Regions from separate parts of the Arthrobacter sp. TMT4-20 genome, predicted to be linked through region 3. Evidence: riboswitches for the same ligand, from Rfam matches in the RefSeq annotation. Region 3 holds a riboswitch; each other region holds the start of a gene.

Region 1 (5,208 bases), on a different contig from region 3:
ACTGGTGGGTTCTTATGCTGACGCGGTGCTGCAGCGGGTGGCCCTCGACCTGGCGTTTGTCGGAGTCAACGGGCTGGACCCGGTCGTCGGGCCCACCATCAGCGACGAGGGTGAAGCCGCGGTCAACGCAATGGTCGCCAAACGCGCCGCCAAGGCCTACGTTGTCGCGGACTCGTCGAAGATCGGTACCCGATGCTTCGCCACCATGACCGGCTACACCTTCAGCAACCTGATCACCGACTCAGGAATCACCGCCGCTCAGCGGCGGTCGTTCGAAGATCATGGGACCACCGTCATCGTCGCCCCGAAGCTGGGTGCCGACTAGCCCCAAGGATCGCCCACTAGGATGGCTGGCATGTCCACCGAGATACCCAAGGCGTCCACGACGTCGACGCCGGACGATGTCAACCGGTCGGCCCCCGTCCAACGTCGGCGGATCACCGCCGAGATAGCGATTGTGCTCGGACTTTCCCTCGGGCAATCGGCCGTCTACGCGGTGGTCAACCTGCTCGACAAGCTCAGCCAGGCGCCGCTCGCTGCGCAGACCACCCGGCTGAATCCGGTCCTGAATGACCGCCAGTACTTCGACCTCACCTACCAGCTGCTCGGCATCTTCTTCGCGCTGGTTCCGGTGTTCCTGGTGCTATTCCTCCTGACGGAACCGGGAAAGTCGGCGTTCCGCACCCTGGGATTCACTTTCAGCCGGCCACGGGTCGATTTCGGCCTGGGGTTCGGCCTGGCGATGGTCATCGGGGTCGGCACGCTCGGCGTCTATGCGGCGGGGCGTGCGCTGGGGATCACGACGGCAATCGAGCCCGCTGCGCTCGACGCCTACTGGTGGACCGTGCCCGTCCTGATTCTCTCGGCGCTGCGCCACGCAGTGGTCGAAGAGGTCATTGTGGTGGGATACCTGTTTCACCGGCTGAAGCAGCTGGGCTGGTCAATGCCGGCCATCATCATCACCAGTGCCCTGCTCCGGGGCAGCTACCACCTGTATCAGGGCTTCGGGCCGTTTATCGGCAATGTCCTGATGGGTCTGATCTTTGGATATGCCTACACCCGGACCAAACGGGTGATGCCCCTGGTCATCGCCCACGCCCTGCTCGATATCGCCGGGTTTGTAGGCTTCGCCCTCTTTGGATCGGCGATTGGTATCGGCGACTAGTCACGTGGCGACTTGCCGGCCGGTCACACGAAAGGGTGCAGTTAAATTTCCACCAGGCCGTTGGCAGTCTGGAAGGTCACGGACATGATGCCGGGAGTGCCATTGGGTGCCACCCACTGCACAACAACCTCATCGAGCGGCTCGGTCGCCGGCGTGCCCAGCCATTCAGCAATCCGGTCGGGGGACCCTGCAATGGTCAGCGAATCGAGGCGCACTGTAGCGGGTCGGGCCTGTGAGGGGTGCAGGGCCTCAGTACCGTCATCCCACCGCAACATATAGGGGACCTGGGGATCAGCGATCAGCCCCTTGATGCCAATCTGCTGCCAGGTGAGCTCCTGACCGTCAGGAAATTTGCGGTTGCCCGGGACGGCGCTACGACCGAGGCGTTCCTCGAAGGGGGCCAGATCATCCACAGCAACACACCAACCCATCCAGCCGCCGCCAGCCTCGGACCGGGCGCGAACCGCCTGGCCGAAGGGAGCTTTGTCGGAAGCCGGGTGGTTCAGCACCTCAACAACTTCGAGATATTGACCGTTCAGCATCGGGAAAATCATGTTCCTGGTGCCGAAGCGGGGATGCACACCACCCTTCACCGGGTCGACGCCGAGGGCATCGGCGATCCTCCCCGCAGTTGCTACGAGGCCGTCGGGTTCACAAGCATATGAGACATGGTCCAAGCGCATGGCCCTAGTTTGGCACTTTGTGATCTGTGTCTCGACTTAGGGGACCCTTACCGACGAAAAGGCGTCTCACGCCACCCCGGGCAGCCATCAGAACGATGATCAGCGCCGTGACCTGGAAGAAGCCACCCAGGTACACCGCATCGCCGAAGAGGAACGCCACCAGCTGGAGCACCAGGAGTTTGCTTCCGGGAAGCACCAGCAGCAGGGCCCCACCATTGATCACCCGGGGGAGAACCCGCTCAGCCGTACGGACGCGGGTCAACAGGGCCTTCTTCACCCGCATCACCAATTCGAGCACCAGCTTCAGCAGCGCAGCGGTCAGCAACGCCAGGGTGAACGTCTCGGAAATCACCGCGGGAAACAGTTGAATGAACAGACCCAGGACGACGAGGTAGACAAAAACATCGACGAGATCGATTGGGCGGATCCGCATGGCGCAAGCTTATCGGGCTGCTGGGGGCAGATCAGGGTCTTTTTTGCCACGGACGTTCAGATACACGGACGTTCACATATTTGCGTCGAAGCTGCGTTTTCGGGTTATCTAGGAACAGGTCACGAGTGCCAGCACGGAGCGGAACACCCCGCTCCACCAAGCCCCGGCTTGCTGGACGGCAACCCTCCTTCGCGGTGGGGTGCCCCGGGTGACGACCAGGCGGCGGACAGGGTGTCCGGCGCAAGCGCGGATTCCGAGGTGGGCGATACCAGTGACAACTATTCACACCGCACAACAGGACCGGGCCCAGGTGACACCTGACGGCGTCGTCCGCTCACTCGGTCTGGGCCCCTTCACCTGTGAAACCGGGGGGCACCTGCCCGAGATTACGCTCGCCTATGAAACCTGGGGCACCCTCAACGACGATGGGTCCAATGCCGTCCTGATTCAGCATGCACTGACCGGCAGCTCCCATGTTGCCCGCGGCGATTCGACCGAAGACGGTTGGTGGGACCAGCTGGTGGGCCCCGGCAAAACCATCGACACCACCAGGTATTTTGTCGTATCCATCAATATGCTCGGCGGCTGCTATGGCTCCACCGGACCTGCGTCAGCGGACCCCGACGGCGTCCCCTGGGGCTCCCGATTCCCCTACCTCACGGTCAGGGATTCGGTCCGGGCCGAGGCCCTCCTGGCTGATGCGCTCGGAATCGATCGGTGGCACTCGGTGATCGGGGGGTCGCTCGGCGGCGCGAGGGCCCTGGAGTGGGCTCTGGTGTACCCGGAGCGGGTCGAACGGTGCGCAGTCATCGCCTGCACTGCCGCAAGCTCGGCAGAGCAGATTGCCTTCGCCCAGGCGCAGCTGCAGGCTATCCGGTTGGACCCGGGATTCGCCGCGGGGGACTACTATCCGGGCACAGGCCCGGTCGCCGGGCTCGGGCTGGCCCGGCGCATCGCCCACATCACCTACCGGTCCGAGCCGGAGCTGGAGCACCGCTTCGGTCGGGCGGCACAGGGTGCAGAGACACCCTTCGGCTCGTCGGACCCGGCAGCCCGGGGCAGATTTCAGGTGGAAAGCTACCTTGACCATCAAGCCAGCAAGCTGGTGGAACGGTTCGACGCCAACAGCTATCTGGTGCTGACAGAAGCACTCATGGGGCATGATGCCGGCCGGGACCGCGGTCCCCTGCACCTGGCGTTGCGGGATGCCACCGCCGAGTTCTTCATCGCAGCGGTTGACTCGGACCGGTTGTATTTCCCCAGCCAGTCCCACACCCTGGCACAGGCCTTGCCGGGGGAGGTGCCCGTCCACACGATCGTCTCACCGATCGGCCACGACGCCTTCCTGACCGAGATCCACCAGCTCGATCAACGCCTGCGGGAAGCCTTCTACACCGATCACTAGTGAATGACCGGGGCTTAGCCGCCGACGCCGGGGGGCATCCCGGGGCCAAAGATCGGAGCGGCATCGGGCCTTTTCGCCAGCACCCCGTCGCCCGAGGACTGGCGGCGGAGCCGGCGCAGCACCCAGGGGACGAAGTACACCTTCGCCCACACCAGGTCCTCCGTCCGCGCGGCGCGCCAGCTCTGATGGGGCAGCGGCTGCGGTTCGAGCGGTGTCAGGGAATGGGGTACCGCGAGGGTTTCCAGCACCATCATGGCAATGGTGTGATGACCCAGCGGGGAAAAGTGCAACCGGTCTCCATCCCACATCTGCGGGTTCACCAGCTGCCGGAGCGCCCACATGTCTGCGATCAGGGCGTCATGCCGGGCGGCGATGATCCTCAGGTTCTCGTTGAAAATTGCCGTCTTGGACCTGAAGTTGCCCAGCACCGAATCTCTCGCGTCGGGGCCGGCGAACAGGACCACCGTCGCCTGATCCGCGCTGAGCGCCTCAACGGCACCGTCCAGCCGGGCCGCCAGCTGGTCCGGGTCGCCACCCGGCCGGATCAGGTCGTTGCCGCCGGCCGAGATGGTGATCAGGTCCGGTTTCAAGGCCAAAGCCGGTGCAACCTGCTGGTCCACGATCTGGTGCAGCAGCCGGCCACGAACGGCGAGGTTGGCATACGCGAAATCCTCCCGGCTCCTGCTGAGTTCTTCAGCGACCCGGTCGGCCCACCCCCTGTTGCCGCCCACGCTCTCGGGATTCGGGTCACCAATGCCCTCGGTGAATGAGTCACCGAGGGCAACATAGCGGGTCCACGGATGCGGGATACTGTTCGCCACGCTGCTCTCTGGCATGCTGTCGTGAGGATCGGCCGGGGTGTCGGGCGTCAGGTACAGGTTCCGGTTCATCCTTCTATCCTGTTACAGACCGATACTGAACGCGACCCTCCGCGCGTGAAAGACTAGGTCAATGACTCTTTCGGAATCACCCCACCTGCCAGCCGCCGATCACGCCACCGCGCCTGCCTGGGATCCCGTGGTCCTGTGGTCGCGCCCCGCGGCGGAACGCGAGGGTACCGCCCTGCTCGTCATGTTCCACGGACATCTTGCCAATGAGGAAGACCTCATGGGCTTAGTCGACCATCTGCCGCCCAACCTCACGGTCGCCTCCGTGCGGGCCCCCCACGCGATGGGGCCAGGGTTCACCTGGTTCCCCCTCACCCAGGACACCGGATACTCGGTGGATCTGGTGACTGACACCGTCGCCAAGGTAGCCGGCTGGCTCGACTCGGTGAAAGCCGGGCATACCAGCGTGTCCCTGCTCGGCTTCTCCATGGGAATGGCCGTCGCCACCACCCTGCTGCGTCATCGCCCCCGCGACTTCACCGCCGTCGTCGGGCTCTCAGGGTTTGTGGTGCCAGCCGAGGGCAGCCAGTTCTTCAATGACGACGACGCAGCAGCGCACCCGGTGCCGCTCTTCTGGGGGCGCGATCAGGAGGATCCGGTGATCACTCCCGACCGGATTGAATTCACTCACCGCT
Region 2 (5,208 bases), on a different contig from region 3:
CCGCTGCTCATCCTGTGGATGAAGATCGGCGAGGATTCAAAGATCACGCTGATCCTCATTGGCGCCTTCTTCCCCGTCTTCACCACCGTGTACCTCGCGCTCCGGCACGTGGACCGGAACCTGGTGGAGGCCGGCCGGGCGTTCGGGTTGAAGGGCTTCAAACTGCTGACCACGGTGCAACTCCCGGCCGTGATTCCATCAGTGTTCTCCGGTCTCCGGTTGGGCCTCGCCCAGGCGTGGCTGTTCCTGGTCGCGGCTGAACTGATTGCCTCCTCGCTGGGGCTCGGATACCTGTTGAGTGATTCACAATACAACGGACGGGTGGACAGGATCTTCCTGGCGATCATCCTGTTGGCGATCATCGGCAAAACCACCGATGCCCTCCTGGGGATCGCCGAGAAGTGGGCGGTCCGGCGATGGGCGTGAGCCTTCAGGAGGCCGACCCCCTGACCGAGACGGACCGCCTGGCGTTCTGGGAACAGCAGGCGCGCCGGCTGGACTGGGCTGCCGAATGGTCCACGGCGCACAGCTTTCAGCCAGCCCGGCCGGTATCGGGTGGCGCCGACGGGCAGCTCACCGTCCCGGTGATCGAGTGGTTCGCGGGGGGCCGCCTCAACGTGGCCCACAACTGCGTGGATCGGCACGTGGATGCCGGGCTGGGCAGCAAGGTCGCCCTGCATTTCGAGGGTGAGCCCGGGGACCAGCGAACGGTCACCTACTCGGACCTGCAGGAGGAGGTGTCACGCGCCGCCAACGCCTTGCTGAACCTCGGGATCGGCAAGGGCGACCGCGTGGTGATCTACCTACCCGTGCTCGTCGAAACGATTGTGGTCACCCTGGCGTGCGCGCGAATCGGGGCGGTGCACTCACTGGTGTTCGGCGGATTCTCTGCTGAAGCCTTACGCTTCCGGGTTGAGGACACCGGCGCCAAACTGTTGGTCACAACTGACGGGCAGTACCGGCGCGGCGCAGCGGTGCCGGTCAAGACCAACGCCGATCAGGCCGTGTCCGGTTCCAACAGCATCGAACATGTTCTGGTGATCCGCCGCACCGGCAGCGACATCGAGTGGACCGAGGGCCGGGACGTCTGGTGGCATGACGCCGTCGGCGCCGCGTCCCCGCATCACGCTGCCGAGGCGTTCGACGCCGAGACTCCCCTGTTCATCATGTACACCTCCGGCACCACGGGTAAGCCGAAAGGCCTGGTGCACACCTCCGGTGGGTACCTGACCCAGGCGTCGTGGAGTTTCGCCTACCTGTTCAGCAACCCCGATCCGTCGCAGCGGGACCAGGACGTCCACTGGTGCACCGCCGACCTTGCCTGGGTGACCGCCCATACCTACGAGATCTACGGTCCGCTCTCCAACGGCGCCACCCAGGTGATCTTCGAGGGCACTCCCAACACCCCACATCCGGGGCGGCACTTCGAGATCATCCAGCGTTACAAGGTGACCAGCTATTACACGGCCCCCACCCTGATCCGGTCGCTGATGGGCTGGTTCCCGGACGGCGTGCCTGCCAGCTACGATCTGTCCTCGATCCGTCTCCTCGGCACCGTCGGTGAGGCCACCAACCCCGAGGCCTGGCGCTGGTTCAGGGAGCACCTCGGGGCTGGCACCGCACCGGTCGTCGACACCTGGTGGCAGTCAGAAACCGGCGCCACCATCCTCTCTCCCCGCCCCACTGACCCCTCGTTCAAGCCCGGTTCTGCCTCCCGCGCCCTCCCCGGCGTGAGCACCCGGATTGTCGACGACGCCGGAAACCCGGTACCCACCGGTGAGCAGGGCCTGATCGTCGTGGACCGCACCGGACCGGCGATGGCGCGCACCGTCTGGGGCGACCCGCAGCGCTACCTGGATTCCTACTGGCGAAAGTTCGCCGCCCAGGGCTGGTTCCTGGCCGGTGATGGGGCCAGGAACGACGACGACGGCGACACCTGGATCCTCGGCCGGGTCGACGATGTGCTCAACGTGTCAGGCCACCGGCTCTCGACCATCGAGATTGAATCGGCCCTGGTTGCTCACCCGTGGGTGGTCGAGGCCGGCGTCTGTCCGGTCTCCGATCCGCGGACCGGCCATGCGATTGCCGCCTTCGTGGTGCTGGCTGCGTCCCACGGGGCCGGCGCGCACGCGGCGGAGGAGGTGAGCCGGGTCTTGCGGGACCACGTCGCGGCGGTGATCGGGCCGATCGCCAAGCCGGCCGCCGTCGTCGTCGTCGCGGACGTCCCGAAGACCCGGTCCGGCAAGATCATGCGCCGGCTCCTGACGCAGCTGTTCGAGAACACAACGCTGGGTGACACCACTTCCCTGCAGAACGAGGCGTGCGTGCCCGGCATCGCTGCCGCACTGGCCGCAAGGGCGTCACCGTGACCCCGCCAGCAAACCCCACCGGAGGGACAACCCGCAACGGAGAGCAACAATGTTGGTCGACCGTGAGAGGACTGTCACACTGGTGGGGACCATCCCGAGCGGTTGAGAGATCTGGCTCATTGACACCGCAGCAACCCTGGCCACTGCCCACGGCAGTGACATTAGGGTGCTAATGCCAGGCACGATGGAGGACCACTATGGCTATTGACCTTTCCCAACCCCTGAAGTTCGCGTACTGGGTGCCCAATGTGAGCGGCGGCCTGGTGGTCTCCACCATTGAGCAGCGCACCAGCTGGGACTTCGAGTACAACAAGAAGCTGGCCCGCATCGCGGAGGACGCCGGCTTCGAGTACGCCCTCTCGCAAACCCGGTATGCGGCGTCGTACGGCGCCGACAAGCAGCATGAGGCGACGTCGTTCTCCCTGGCGCTGCTCGGTGCGACCGAAAAGCTGAAGGTGATCGCCGCCGTCCACCCCGGCATGTGGCAGCCCGGAGTCCTGGCGAAGTTCATCATCACCGCTGACCACATCTCTGGTGGTCGGGCGGCGGTGAACATTGTGTCCGGCTGGCTGAAGAGTGAGTTCACCGGGTTCGGGCTGCCGTGGCTGGAACACGACGAGCGCTACGTCCGCACCGAAGAGTTCATCAGGATCCTCCGCGGCCTCTGGACCGAGCAGAACTTCTCCCAGGCCGGCAAGTATTACAACATCACCGATTTCACCCTCAACCCGCCGCCCGTCGACGTGCCCGGGCGTCCACACCCTGAAATCTTCTTCGGCGGGAACTCGACGGCGGCGCAGGCCACTGCTGGCCGGGTGGCCGACTGGTACTTTTCCAACGGCAAGGACCTCGAGGGATTCAAGGAGAATATCGCCGGCGTGCAGGCCTCAGCGGCCGACGTCGGCCGCCACCCCCGGTTCGGGCTCAACGGTTTTGTGATTGCCCGCGATACCGAGAAGGAAGCCCGCGAGACGCTCCGCGAGATCGTGGCCAAGGCCCACAAACCGGCGGTGGAGGGGTTCCGGGGCGCCGTGCAGGAAGCCGGTGCCTCGACCAAGGACGGCAAGGGTATGTGGGCGGACTCGTCCTTCGAGGACCTGATCCAGTACAACGACGGCTTCAAGACCCAGCTGATCGGCACCCCCGAGCAGATCGCCGAGCGGATCGTCGAGTACAAGAAAATCGGCGTGAACCTGATGCTGACCTGCTACCTCCACTTCCAGGAGGAGGTCGAAGCCTTCGGCAAGGACATCCTCCCCATCGTCCGCGAACTCGAAGCGGACCTCGCCCGTAAAGAGGGCCTAGATTTCAATGTTGACAACCAGATTAAGGCAGGTGTCTGATGGCTGATCGCAGCTTCGGTTTCCGTACACGCGCTCTTCACGCGGGTGGCACCCCCGACTCGGCCCACGGCGCCCGAGCGGTACCCATCTACCAGACGACCTCGTTCGTGTTCAAGGACACGAACGACGCCGCCAACCTCTTCGCGCTCCAAAAGTACGGCAACATTTATTCGCGGATCGGCAACCCTACGGTCGCCGCGTTCGAGGAGCGGATCGCGTCCCTGGAGGGTGGCATCGGGGCGGTCGCGACGGCGTCGGGCATGAGCGCCGAATTCATCACGTTCGCGGCCCTCTGCCAGGCCGGGGATCATATTGTCGCCGCGTCGCAGCTCTACGGCGGCACGGTCACCCAACTCGATGTGACCCTGCGCCGGTTCGGCATTGACACCACCTTCGTCCCCGGCACGGATCCCGCTGACTATGCTGCGGCCATCCAGGACAACACGAAGGCCGTCTACGCGGAGGTGATCGCGAACCCCTCGGGTGAAATCGCCGACATCCAGGGGCTAGCGAAGATCGCCCACGACGCCGGTGTGCCGCTGATCATCGATTCCACCCTGAGCACCCCCTACCTGATCCGGCCCATCGAGCACGGCGCCGACATTGTGATCCACTCCGCCACCAAGTTCATCGGTGGGCACGGGACCACCCTGGGCGGCGTTGTCGTCGAGGCCGGAACCTTCAACTGGGGTAACGGCCGGTTCCCCACCATGACCGAGCCGGTCCCGTCCTACGGCAATATCCAGTGGTGGGCCAACTTCGGCGAGTACGGCTTCCTGACCAAGCTGCGCACCGAGCAGCTGCGGGACATCGGGCCGTCCCTCTCCCCCATGTCGGCCTTCCAGCTGCTGCAGGGCGTGGAAACCCTGGCCCAGCGGATGGACGAACACCTGTCCAACGCCCAGGCGGTCGCTGAGTGGCTGGAGAACGACCCTCGGGTGGAGTACGTGAACTTCGCGGGCCTCCCCTCGCACCGGCATTTCGAGCGGGCCGCCAAGTACCTGCCGCAGGGGCCCGGGTCGGTCTTCAGTTTTGGGGTGAAAGGGGGCAGGGCGGCAGGGCAGAAGTTTATTGAGTCGCTGCAGCTGGCCTCACACCTGGCCAACGTGGGCGATGCCCGCACCCTGGTCATCCACCCCGGCTCGACCACGCACCAGCAGCTGTCCGCCGAGCAGCTGGTCACGGCCGGCATCCCCGAGGACCTGGTCAGGATTTCGATCGGACTCGAGGACCTGGACGATATCCTGTGGGACATCGACCAGGCACTGGACCTTGCCACTGCAACCCCGCAGGGCTCAACACCTACTCCGCACGAGGGAGCCACCGCATGAGCGCCGATCTGGAAACGGCACGGACCTGGGAGGGCCCGTCCGCCCCTGAACGACTCTCGCTCCTGCGTCACGCCAAGTCGGTGGCGATCATTGGGGCATCGGATAAGCCGTCCCGCGCGTCGTACTTCGTGGCCACCTACCTGCAGTCGTCGTCGCCCTATCGCT
Region 3 (5,208 bases):
CGACCACAGCGGGGAGCTTGGTGCTAAGGACCCCCAGCATGTCCGCCGAGGGGTCGACGGCGGTCACCTTCAGCCCACACCTCACGAGTTCTGCGGTGAAGATTCCGGTGCCCGCGCCGACGTCGGCTGCGGCGGACGCGCCGGTGGGAATCAGCCAGTCAACAATGTCGGTGGGATACCCGGGCCGGACCCGGTCGTACTGCGCACCGCCGTCCAGGTAGCCGCCAGCGAGGTGGACTCGCCGGGTGTCGTGCAGACGTGGGCCGCCGCGGGGCATCTGTGCGCTCCTGTTGTCGATGGGTGGGATCCAAGCCTATCCCGCACCGGTCAATCGCCTCCTGGCACCAGTTGCTGAGGCTAGTCCCTCGAGCACGGCGCAGCGCCCGCCGTCCCCGGCGTGTGGGGAGCCCACACCGGAAAGGTTCGTGTCTCGGCGGCCGGTACCCAGCGTTCCTCGTCCACTACATAATCTGCGGTGAGACCATCGGCCAGGAGGGACCGGAGGCCGCTCAACAGCCGCTCGACGTCCGCGGGCTGGGATCCCAGACCCACGCTGGCCCGCAACGAACCCGACGGCAGCCCGAGCCGTTTGAGTAGGGGATGAGCGCAGAACTTGCCATCGCGGAGGCCCACCCCGTGTTCGGCAGACAAATACGCGGCGACAAGTCCGGCGTCGTAACCGGACACCGAAAAGTTCACCACCCCGATGGGGTCGGCACTGTCCGGGAAAAGCTGGTGCACTGTAACCCCCGGTAGCGTTTCGAGTCCGGAAGTCAACGCAGACCGGAGGGCATGTTCATGGGTCAGCCAGGCATCCTCGTCCAGCGACGCGAGCACCTCGGCAGCATGCGCGAGGGCAGCGGCGCCCACCACGTTGGGCGAGCCACCCTCATGGCGGGCCGGTCCGGTGGCCCAGGAGACTGAATCGGCTTTGACCCTCCGCACGGCTCCACCGCCGGGCAGGTACGGGGTGCCGGCGTCCAGCCAGTCCGGGCGGCCCACGAGCACGCCAGCACCGAACGGCGCGTATAGCTTGTGACCCGAGAATGCCACATAGTCGATACCATCGCGGCTGATGTCGATCCGACGATGGGGTGCGAGCTGGGCGGCATCCACCACGATTCGCGCCCCGTGGGCGTGCGCCAATTCAGCCAACTCGCTGATCGGTAGAAGCTCGCCGGTGACATTGGATGCCCCGGTGACCGCCAGCAGACTGACCCCACCCGTGGATAGCTCGGCGCGGACCCGCTCAAGGGTGTCGGCGAGCGTCACGCCGGCCGTGAGGCTGCGGTGGGGGAGCTGCTGCCAGGGCAACAGGTTGGCATGATGTTCGACATCCAGGTACAACACCTCCCCCGTGGAGGGCACGCAGCCGGCCAGCAGGTTCAGCGAGTCGGTGGTGTTGCGGGTAAAGATCACTAAGTCGTCGCTGCGTCCACCCACAAAACGCCGGACTGTTGTCCTGGCATTTTCGTACAGCGAGGTGGAAACCTGGGAGGTGTAGCCGGCGCCGCGGTGGACGCTGGCGTAGAAGGGGATAACCGTATTGACGAAGTCGAGGACCTCGACCAGCGCCGGAGCGGACGCGGCGTAGTCGAGATTGACGTAGCGTACCTCGCTACCCCCAAGCAGCGGCACCAACAGGTCATCTCCCACCACCTTCGCCAACTGATTCACGGTTGAGGTGGAATGGTGGAACGGCTCGATGGTTGCAATAGTCATGCTGGATCTCCAACGGTGGTGGACCCCGCAGCAGGGTGTCCGCGCTTGCCAGCCCAGTCAGGGACGGCCTGGTCGTCACCCGGGGCACCCCGCCGCGAAGAGGAGGGTTGCCGGCCAGCAAACCGGGGTTTAGCGCTGACACTCGTGACCAATAGAAAAAGCCTAGGGCACGGCAGGCGCCCCAGGCTTTTTATTACGGCTTCTTAAAGCAAGTCATCAACATCAGGGTTGAGGATCTGCAGCACGTCATTGTGGAGGGTGCTGTTGGTGGCCAAAGCATTCCCGCCAAACGGTCCGTCGGTGCCTTCCAGCGAGGTGAAGCGCCCGCCGGCCTCGGTGATGATCGGCACCAGGGCCGCCATGTCATACAGGTTCAACTCGGGTTCGCAGGCGATGTCGACTGCGCCCTCCGCAACCAGACAGTAGGACCAGAAGTCGCCGTAGGCCCTGCTGCGCCACACCGAGTCGGTCAGGGTCAGGAATTCCGGCAGGTTCCCGCGTTCCTTCCAGCCCGAGAGGCTGGAATAAGACATCGAGGCATCCTCGAGCCGGGACACGTTGGATACCTTGAGCCGGCTTGCCGCCGCGAGGGACTTGCCCATGTAGGCGCCGGTCCCGGTGGCGGCCCACCAGCGTTTGCCCAGAGCCGGAGCGCTGACCAACCCGACCACCGGTTGCCCCTCGTCAATCAGCGCAATCAGGGTGGCCCAGACCGGGACGCCCCGCACAAAACTTTTGGTGCCGTCGATGGGATCGATGATCCAGCGACGCGAGCCGGCACCACTGCTTCCGAACTCTTCGCCGAGCACCGCGTCGCGGGGGCGGGCGCGGGAGAGCTGGCCACGAATCGACTCTTCGGCAGCCTTATCGGCATCGGTTACCGGGGTCAGGTCTGGCTTGGTCTCCACCACCAGGTCCTGGGCCTTGAATCGCGACATGGTCTGGTCGTCTACAGAATCGGCCATGACGTGGGCAAGGCGCAGATCATCGTTATAGCTTTGGCGGTGGTTCATACCTTCAACCTATCGCCTAACCCCGCGATAGTGCGGGATGTGCCCGGCCCCGTGGCACCAGCCCTGCACCAACGGGCCACCACCAGGTCCAGGATTTCCGGAGTTTGCCCGCCTGCCCACTGTATGGCCAGGTTCGGTGGAGAGTTCCGTAGCTGCCCATCCATTGCCCGGATACGGTGGGCAGGAGGCACCTTAAACGCCACAGGACACCGGCAGCGGTGAGCCGCTTCGGTGTCCTGTGGGGAGCCGTCCAGTGGGACGGGCTACGTATCTGGGTTATTAGATAACGGTGATGTTCTCGGCCTGCGGTCCCTTGGGGCCCTGCGTGGTCTCGAAGTTGACCTTCTGGTTCTCTTCGAGGGCGCGGAATCCGCTGGAGTTGATTGCTGAGAAGTGGGCGAATACATCCGCGCCGCCGTCATCAGGAGCAATGAATCCAAAGCCCTTTTCAGCGTTGAACCATTTGACTGTACCTGTTGCCATTTTTTTCATATTCCTTGTGTGTGAGAATCCCCCCGTGCTTCGGGGTTCTCGTTGAGGCGAAAATTAGTGCTTAACACCACAACTGCTTTAAGCCTATCAGGTCTACTGTTCGCCGAGCTCTTTAGCTTCTTGCGTATTTCCCTTGGGCTCGGGGACGCTGGAGCCGAGCAGCCGCCGTAGGGAGGCCAGCCGGACTGGGCCCGAAACGCCTGCCCGCCCCTCGCTCACCCACGGGTCCAGGCCGCACTTCACCGCTAGCCGGTCATGGCGGCATCCTCTGGCGCATTCAGCTGTACCTGGTTCAAGGTCGGGGAAGGCCTGAAGAATTCGATCCGGGTCAACATGGGCCAGACCGAACGAGCGGATACCCGGGGTGTCGATAATCCAGGTCCCCGGCAGGGAATCTCCGGCTTTCAAGGCAACCGCCGACGACGACGTGTGCCTTCCCCTGCCTGTCACCGCGTTCACTCCGCCGGTTGCCCGGTTGGATCCGGTGAGCGCGTTGACCATAGTGGATTTACCCACGCCCGAGTGTCCCAGCAGCACGCTGACTTTCCCATCGAGATGGGACCGCAACTGGTTGACGGCGTCACCGAGGAGCCGGGCGGACAGGCCGTCGTCCGAGGTGCTCTCCACTCCTTCATCGGCGGTGGCTGTTCGGCTGATGATGACCGGAAGATCGAGGTGTCGGTAGTTGTCGAGCAACTCGGTGGGGTCTTTCAGGTCTGCCTTGGTGACGCAGAGGATGGGCTGGATGCCGGCGTCGTAGGCTGCCACCAGAGCGCGGTCGATGAAACCGGTGCGAGGTTCAGGGTTCGCCGCGGCCACCACGATCACCAGCTGGTCCGCATTGGCGACGACGGCGCGCTCCACCGGATCGGTGTCGTCGGCGCTCCGGCGCAGCAAAGTCCGGCGCTCCTGAACACGGACCAGCCGTGCCAGTGCGTCCGGGCCGCCGGAAAGGTCGCCCACCAGGGCGACCAGGTCACCGGCAACCACCGGAGTTCGACGGAGTTCGCGGGCCCGGGCCGCGATGACTACCCGCTCACCGTCACCGTCCTCATCGACGACGGCGGTGTACCGTCCGCGGTCCACTGTGACGATCCGCCCGGTGACGGCATCGTCATAGGCTGGCCGGTCCTTGGTGCGGGGCCGGGTGCCCTTCTTGTTGGGCCGCACCCTGATATCGGATTCGTCCCAGGACCGAGCCCCGCCGCGGTTTCCTCCGGTTGCCACGTCAGAGACCGGACCCGGCGTCAGCTGGGTTTCCGGTAGCAGCGAGGTCAGCCCAGAGCTGGGGGAACTGGGGCATGGTTTTGGCGGTGGTGCCGATATTCTCGACCTCCACCCCCGGGACGGCCAGGCCGATGATGGCGCCGGCCGTCGCCATCCGATGATCCTCGTAGGTCCTGAACACGCCGCCGTGCAGGGGGGCTGGCTTGATGGACAGCCCATCAGCGGTTTCCGTGACGTCACCGCCAAGCCGGTTGATCTCGGTGGCGAGGGCTTTCAGCCGGTCCGTCTCGTGGCCGCGCAGGTGGGCGATTCCGGTGAGGACTGAGGGGGTATCAGCCAGGGCGCACAGCGCCGCCACGGTCGGCGCAAGTTCGCTGGTGTCTGCGAGGTTGGCGCCGCGGATGGTCGAGCCGCCGGTGACGGTCAATGTTCCCTGGGCGAGGGTGACGTCGGCTCCGAGCTGCGTGAGGATCTGTCGCCACTGGTCGCCAACCTGTGAAGTGCCGGCGGGCCAGTTCGGGATGTGTACGGTGCCGGCTGTGACCAGGGCTGCCGCGAGGAATGGTCCTGCGTTGGAGAGGTCCTGTTCAATCCGTAAGTCAAAGGCGCTGATCCGCCCGGAGGATACTCGCCACTGGTTGGGTACTGAATCGTCGACATCGACGCCGACCCCCCGTAGGACGTCGACGGTCATGGCGATGTGGTCGAGGCTGGGCACGGGTGGGCCGACGTGTTCCAGCTGGAGCCCATCGGT

The links. Region 3 has a riboswitch for S-adenosylmethionine ahead of ACX80Z_RS01075 (aminotransferase class V-fold PLP-dependent enzyme). Riboswitches for the same ligand answer to the same signal wherever they lie in the genome.
Region 1: it holds a riboswitch for S-adenosylmethionine, as region 3 does, so the genes downstream of both, metX (homoserine O-acetyltransferase MetX) here and ACX80Z_RS01075 (aminotransferase class V-fold PLP-dependent enzyme) in region 3, are expected to answer to the same signal.
Region 2: it holds a riboswitch for S-adenosylmethionine, as region 3 does, so the genes downstream of both, sfnG (dimethylsulfone monooxygenase SfnG) here and ACX80Z_RS01075 (aminotransferase class V-fold PLP-dependent enzyme) in region 3, are expected to answer to the same signal.

Annotation. Positions count from the first base shown of each region.
Region 1 is NZ_JBTNDW010000009.1:156,844-162,051, reverse strand. It holds gene ACX80Z_RS10750 (DeoR/GlpR family DNA-binding transcription regulator) at 1-325, shown strand, start outside; gene ACX80Z_RS10745 (CPBP family intramembrane glutamic endopeptidase) at 356-1,165, shown strand; gene ACX80Z_RS10740 (VOC family protein) at 1,207-1,848, opposite strand; gene ACX80Z_RS10735 (hypothetical protein) at 1,853-2,281, opposite strand; SAM riboswitch class IV at 2,399-2,534, shown strand; gene metX (homoserine O-acetyltransferase MetX) at 2,553-3,686, shown strand; gene ACX80Z_RS10725 (SGNH/GDSL hydrolase family protein) at 3,701-4,522, opposite strand; gene ACX80Z_RS10720 (alpha/beta hydrolase) at 4,638-5,208, shown strand, end outside.
Region 2 is NZ_JBTNDW010000013.1:33,613-38,820, forward strand. It holds gene ACX80Z_RS12885 (ABC transporter permease) at 1-426, shown strand, start outside; gene acs (acetate--CoA ligase) at 417-2,369, shown strand; SAM riboswitch class I at 2,456-2,560, shown strand; gene sfnG (dimethylsulfone monooxygenase SfnG) at 2,567-3,712, shown strand; gene ACX80Z_RS12900 (O-acetylhomoserine aminocarboxypropyltransferase/cysteine synthase family protein) at 3,712-5,043, shown strand; gene ACX80Z_RS12905 (CoA-binding protein) at 5,040-5,208, shown strand, end outside.
Region 3 is NZ_JBTNDW010000001.1:230,625-235,832, reverse strand. It holds gene ACX80Z_RS01080 (class I SAM-dependent methyltransferase) at 1-277, opposite strand, end outside; gene ACX80Z_RS01075 (aminotransferase class V-fold PLP-dependent enzyme) at 358-1,722, opposite strand; SAM riboswitch class IV at 1,759-1,872, opposite strand; gene hisN (histidinol-phosphatase) at 1,926-2,735, opposite strand; gene ACX80Z_RS01065 (cold-shock protein) at 3,015-3,218, opposite strand; gene rsgA (ribosome small subunit-dependent GTPase A) at 3,321-4,454, opposite strand; gene aroA (3-phosphoshikimate 1-carboxyvinyltransferase) at 4,456-5,208, opposite strand, start outside.